Regions from separate parts of the Hominiventricola filiformis genome, predicted to be linked through region 1. Evidence: riboswitches for the same ligand, from Rfam matches in the RefSeq annotation. Region 1 holds a riboswitch; the other holds the start of a gene.
What was found. Region 1 has a riboswitch for lysine ahead of LKD36_RS03095 (Na+/H+ antiporter NhaC family protein). Riboswitches for the same ligand answer to the same signal wherever they lie in the genome.
Positions count from the first base shown of each region.

Region 1 (3,414 bases):
GCGGAGATAGCGATGGTCATCAGGGTCGGGTTGGTTGCCTGGAATGCGTCTACAACAATCGGAATCAGAATACCAAAGGTACCCCAGGAAGTTCCGGTTGCAAATGCCAGGAAACAGCCTACCAGGAAGATGATTGCCGGAAGCAGATTTACAATTCCAGATGCGCCTCCTTTGATGATCGCAGCCACAAACTCTGCAGCACCCAGGCTGTCAGTCATGGCTTTCAAGGTCCATGCAAAGGTCAGGATCATAATAGCCGGTACCATGGCTTTGAAGCCCTCCGGGATGCAGTCCATGCACTCTTTGAATCCAAGCACTTTACGGCTCACATACAGTGCAATCGTTATTACCAGTGCAAATACACTTCCTACAGCCAGACCTACGGATGCATCACTGTTGGAGAATGCAGTTACAAAATTCTCACCTGCAAAAAATCCACCGGTCCAGATCATTCCAATGACACAGCAGACAATCAGAGACAGAATCGGAATTACCAGGTCTTTTACGCCTCCATTTCCAACAGTCACTTCATCATTACCGTCACCATATGGACGATCCGGTGTAGTGAACAGATCACCATTTTTTGCATTGTCTTCATGCACTTTCATAGAACCGAAGTCAATGTTCAGAATTGCAATAGTCACCATCATAACAATCGTCAGCAATGCATAGAAGTTATAAGGAATAGCACTGATGAACAATGCCAGTCCGTCTTCCCCCTCTACAAATCCGGTAACTGCTGCTGCCCAGGAAGAGATCGGTGCAATAATGCAGATCGGAGCTGCGGTTGCATCAATCAGATAAGCCAGTTTTGCACGTGAGATATTGTGCTTATCAGTGACCGGACGCATAACACTTCCTACCGTCAGACAGTTAAAATAGTCATCAATAAAAATCAGAACACCAAGTGCAACGGTAGCCAGCTGTGCTCCGGTGCGGGTCTTGATATGTTCGCTGGCCCAGCGTCCGAATGCAGCAGAACCGCCTGCCTTATTCATCAGACACACGATTGCTCCTAGGATAACCAGGAAAATCAGAATGCCGACGTTGTAACTGTCAGACAGCACACTTACAACACCGTCCTGGAAAATGTGAACGATAGTTCCTTCAAAACTAAAGCCTGAATAGAACAGGCCTCCAACTAAAATTCCAAGGAACAGTGAGGAATACACTTCCTTGGTGATCAGTGCGAGCGCGATTGCCACAACCGGCGGTACAAGCGCCCAAAATGTGGCGTACATAGCAGGTACATAATCCATAACGAAAAGTTCTCCCTTCTTTTGTAAACATGATAGATCCAGAAACAAGAAAAGCCATGAACACAATTCCTTTGACTGCGTTCATGGCCTTATAATTTTGTCTGACCAATGATAGCTCTCCACAGTCCTGTGACAGTCTGACACATCTTCTGCGGCAGACCAGAAATCCTTTCTTCGGAAATGTCCGGATCTCTTCGGCGGTATTCCCTTTCCATGACTGACAGTTTCCGACCTGTATCAGTCTGTACTCATGAAGCCCGCGCCTCTATCATTTTTACGTTTTCTTTTTCTGCTATGCTACCACGGTTATTAGAAAAGAGCAACCCTTTCTTTAAATTTTTTTGAAAAACCCGGGAGCAATGTTGCAGATCACGAACAAACTGACCAACCGAAGTGACATTCTGTGAGCGGAACCGCTCGCGCTAAGTCCTCGATCCAACAGTACTAACATTCGAACATCGTCTCTGACTCGTTCTCATGAAGTACTGGGACTGCGGACGTTCCTTTCACAGAATGTCACTTCTCTCCCAGATTTTCCGTAACCTGCAACATCTCATCCACATCTTCCAGTTCTCTCTCATCAAGAATATCTACATATTTACAGGCATACCGCTTCAACACTTTCCGGCCTCCCTGGTCGCCGGTGAGGGACATAAGCTCCGGGATAAGATCTGCGCGGAACATACAGGGATTGCCGGGGGTGCTGCCGCAGCGGAGAGACAGGGTCTCCCATCGGGAACATTCCTCTGCCAGTGGCCCGGAGAAAGCTGACTGCTCACAGCTGACTGCTGCCTCAACCAGTTTTCGGACACTGTCCAAGGTAAGATGGGGCTGGTCTGCTACCATAAACATGAGATAGTCCTTCTCTCCGATCATGGACTGCCCTTCTTTCGGCTGTCCAGAGGCCGGATCCTGTGAGATGACCGCCTCAATTCCTGCCCGGACCGTATAAGATGTTCCCAGCCTGCTCTCCTCGCAGAACACTGCCTGCATGCCTGCCATCCCGCATCTTTCAAAGATATCCTGTACTTCCTCTAAAATCTCCGCATACTGGGTCACAACAGTGACGGTCAGCTTCTCTCCCATCTCCTGCTTCAATTTCAGCAACAACTCCAGGCCATGCCGGTACAAAGGCTTACCTTCATACAGATATAACAGCTTATTACTTCCAAAACGGCGGCTGTTTCCAGCCGCCATATAAATCACATGTATCATCTATTCTTTTACCCGGTGATCGGTCTCTTTCCATTCCGGATCAATCATACCCATAAGAATTTTTTCCGGGGTGAACGGTACAGTTCTGTGCCACACACCGGTTGCACGGTAGATGGCATGGGCCAGTGCCGGAGCCGGCGTATTAATAACGATCTCACCGATAGATTTGACACCGAAGGGTCCCGACGGTTCATAGCTGGTCTCAAATTCCACATGAATATTTCCCACATCCTGACGGGTAGGAATCTTATACTGCATGAAATCGCCTTCTGCGATTTTTCCATTGGCATTGTAGCTGACATTTTCATAGAGTGCCATACCGATCCCCTGTCCAATGCCGCCTTCTGTCTGGACTCTCGCCAGATTCGGATTGACCGGGATACCGCAGTCCACGACAGCTTCATAATCAAGGATTTCCACGCTTCCGGTTTCTTTGTCGAGTTCAATTTCCACCATGCCGACCATATAGGGAGGCGGAGAGACCGGTGAAGAATAGGTTGCGGTCACATCTACCGGAATCAGGTTATTGACCTGGGATTTGGTGGCAATATCTGCCAGGCTGACAGATTTATCCCCATTTACGAGATAGACTTTTTCACCGTCAAATTCCACCTCTTCCGGCAGGCATTCAAGAAGCTGGGCTCCAATCTTCATAATATTTCCCCGCAGTTCCATAGCCGCATTCTGCGTTGCCATACCGGTAATATAGGTTGTGGAGGAGGCATAGGAACCGGAATCATAAGGAGACGCATCCGTATCTGCACCGAAGACTACGATCTGATCCGGCTCACAGTCCAGTACTTCTGCTGCCATCTGCGCCAGAATCGTATCACATCCGGTACCCATATCTGCTGCACCGATCATCATATTATAAGTTCCTTCATCGGAAAGCTTCAGTGTACAGGACCCAACATCTACATTAGAAATACAGGAGCCCTGC
Region 1 is NZ_JAJEPS010000002.1:69,502-72,915, forward strand. It holds gene LKD36_RS03095 (Na+/H+ antiporter NhaC family protein) at 1-1,259, opposite strand, end outside; lysine riboswitch at 1,364-1,535, opposite strand; gene LKD36_RS03100 (nucleotidyltransferase family protein) at 1,776-2,474, opposite strand; gene LKD36_RS03105 (xanthine dehydrogenase family protein molybdopterin-binding subunit) at 2,475-3,414, opposite strand, start outside.

Region 2 (3,414 bases), on a different contig from region 1:
GCATATTCGCTGTTCAGCACACCGTCGTTAATAGCGTCTGCAAGTGCCAGCGCAGTACCGCTCGGAGCGTCGAGCTTTCTATTGTGATGTTTTTCCACGATCTCAATATCAAATCCTGCCGGTACAAGAATCTTCGCAGCATCCTGCAGAAGTTTCATAAGCATATTAATTCCAAGGGACATATTAGCGGATTTCAGCACTGCCACCTGTTTGCTTGCAGCTTCTACCGATGCCAACTGCTCCTCAGAAAGGCCTGTAGAACAGAGTACAACCGGAAGTTTCTTCTCCACACAGTAGTTAATCAGACCGTCGGCCGCTTTTGCAGATGTGAAATCAATGATCACATCCGCATCCACTGTACAGGCATGCAGATTCGGGAACACCGGATATCCGTTATCACGGCAGTCCACCGGATCAATCCCCGCTACAATCTCAATCTCCGGATCGTCTTTGATCAGACCAGTGATCACCTGTCCCATATGGCCATTACAGCCATGCATAATTGCCTTTACCATTAGTTCTCTCCTTTTGCCTTTACACCGAATGCATCCATAGCTGCTTTCAGTTCTTTCTGATGCTCTTCTTCCATCTCAGACAGCGGCATACGAAGAGGACCTACTTCCCATCCAAGCATGTTCATTGCTGCTTTTACCGGAATCGGATTTACCTCGCAGAACAGTTTCTCGATCAGCGGAAGTGCACGCAGCTGAAGTTCACGGCTTCCTTTTACATCTCCGTCCATGAATTTTGCCACGATATCGTGAGTCTCTTTCGGTGCAATATTGGAAAGTACGGAGATAACACCTTTTCCGCCAAGTGAAAGAAGCGGTACGACCTGGTCATCATTTCCGGAATAAATATCAAAGGACTCACCACAGAGTTCCGCGATCTTGGCAATCTGGGAAATATTTCCACTTGCCTCTTTCACACCTACGATATTTTCAACATTCTTTGCCAGATATGCCATGGTCTCCGGTGCAATATTCACGCCGGTACGGCTCTGGATATTGTACAGGATTACCGGAATTTTGATGGAATTCGCAATCTTTGTAAAATGTGCAATCAGACCCTTCTGAGTCGCTTTATTGTAGTACGGAGTTACCAGGAGAACGCCGTCCACACCGTATTTTTCTGCTTCCTGAGAAAGATAGATAGCGGTCTCTGTACAATTAGAACCGGTACCTGCGATAACCGGGATTCTTCCGGCAACCTTCTCTGCCGTAAACCGAATTGCTTCCAGATGCTCCTCATGGCTCAGGGTAGATGACTCACCGGTCGTTCCACAGATAATGATGGCGTCCGTACCATTCGCAATCTGGTACTCCAGAATCTCCTCCAGTTTCGGATAATTCACTGCTCCTGTCTCTGTCATCGGAGTAATAATCGCAACTCCTGCACCTGTAAAAATAGACATGTTTTTTTCCCCTCCTGATCATTTGTTATAAAATATGTAATCTACGACGAATCTAATCCATCTGATAGATGAAAAAAGAGGCGTACCCGTGCACGCCTCTCCAGAATACATTCAAAAAATCTCTTCTGCCCGGATAGCGCTTCATCGGAAAACGATGACAGTCATGAAATTCTTCATTCCATGCCCAAGAACCGGCTTCTACAGGGCTTCCGGCCTTTCGGCGCTCTTCCCTTTCCGACGCTTTCTCCTGTGCCTGCACACATCCAACGACCTACTCTTGATTCGCGCGACCTCTATCTCTTACCTAGTGAGTTCAATATAGCATTTATCTATTTCTTTGTCAACACACCGAATTGTTTTATTCTGACTCTTTCAGCACGCTGATCTCATAGACTTCATCCGCCCATTCCAGCATCTCCGGATACAGTCGGATCCCGGTAAATATCAGATCGGTATTTTCCGCTGCTTCCAGCAGTGAATGGAGTTCTTCCAGTGTGGCAATTTCCCGTTCTGGGAGCCCCAGAACCTCGTCCAGAATCAGGACATCACACTCTCCGGTTGCAAGTACTTTTCTGGCAAAGTTCAGGCCGTTTTTCAGATTTGGAATCTCTTCTTCCTTCTCCTGCTCTGTCAGATTCTCAAATGCTTCTTCTCTCTTCTGAAAACGAAAAAGCTTGATCTCCGGCTCCAGCCGTTTGATGAAGCTGATCTCCTCCTCCTGCTTACCTTTCAGGAACTGTACAATGAATACGGAGCGGCCCTTGCTGGCTTCCCTGATTGCCTGACCGATTGCTGCTGTCGTCTTGCCTTTTCCATTTCCGCAATAGATCTGTAACTTTCCTTCTTTCATAATGCCCTCACATTTCTGATATAAGAACTAAACTGCCTGTTTTTATTTTACACCAGTCACTGAGTAATTGCAACCAGATAGAAAAATCCTGCAGTGTCTCCTGCAGGATTTCTCTTACGTATAAAACAGTCCTGATACCGCCACATCATATTCTGGAAGTCCATCCGGACTCCAGAGCAGTTCGATTCCAAGAAGATCACGGACCATTCTTGCAAAATCAAAGCCGAAGGCGGTTATAGAATATCGTCTGAGCTTCGGATACCTGCAGGATTCGCCGTCCTGTCTTGCACAGTGGCTGCACAAGATACAGCGTCCTGCTCCAATACAGATTCCTCCTGGAAATTCTTTTTCCAGCTCCAGAAGTGTCAGCAAAAGATTCCGTTTTACTTTTTCATAGGTCTGATTCCGGATCTCCTGTGCTTTCGCCGCAGACACCGCCAGTGTTCTCGTCTCCTCCGGGTATTTTACCTTCACTGCGATTAGAAATCCTTCCCGGAATGGCTTCAGATAATCATCCGCCTCCGGCACCCCCGGTGGACAGGACCATACTTTTCCATAGTCCGGGCAGAGCTTGCAGGCTTCCCGTACCGGATCCGGATTCCAGTATTCCGACAACAGCCGGCTTACGGAAACTCTGCTCACCTGTACTTCGATATCATATTTTACAGATGCCATGACAAGCTCACCTTCTTTCCCTCCTGATGTCACAACTGCCGGAGGAATCTCTTCCCCCGGCAGCCAGTATCTTCTGTGCATTTTTTATGCCAGATCTGCCCAGTTTGCCGGATATACAAAATATGCATACCTGGTCTTATCCGGAGTCTGGAAGTGGATATGGCTGTTCTTCGGGATGTAGATGATCTGTCCCGGTCCTGCCGTTACCACGCGTCCGTCAATCTCGATCTCCAGAGTACCTTCCAGTACGAGATCATATTCATCATAGGTCAGTGTCCACTCAAAGCTGGTGTGGTCAAGCTCCATGATTCCACAGCCCATTCTCGGTGCTTCCTCAAGGGTTACCACGTCTTTCAGTGCCACACCGTCCTGCTCAAAACGCTCGCATTTGACAGTTTCTGTAGCAATCTTGATAATACCACTTGGGTCTTTTTCTTTTACAAAATCCTCTCCGCTCTCCTGCTGTTTGGCTTCC
Region 2 is NZ_JAJEPS010000029.1:16,774-20,187, forward strand. It holds gene dapB (4-hydroxy-tetrahydrodipicolinate reductase) at 1-515, opposite strand, end outside; gene dapA (4-hydroxy-tetrahydrodipicolinate synthase) at 515-1,414, opposite strand; lysine riboswitch at 1,541-1,718, opposite strand; gene LKD36_RS16475 (cob(I)yrinic acid a,c-diamide adenosyltransferase) at 1,773-2,264, opposite strand; gene LKD36_RS16480 (DUF2284 domain-containing protein) at 2,379-3,020, opposite strand; gene LKD36_RS16485 (cupin domain-containing protein) at 3,024-3,414, opposite strand, start outside.
Region 2: another riboswitch for lysine. It lies ahead of dapA (4-hydroxy-tetrahydrodipicolinate synthase); the one in region 1 lies ahead of LKD36_RS03095 (Na+/H+ antiporter NhaC family protein).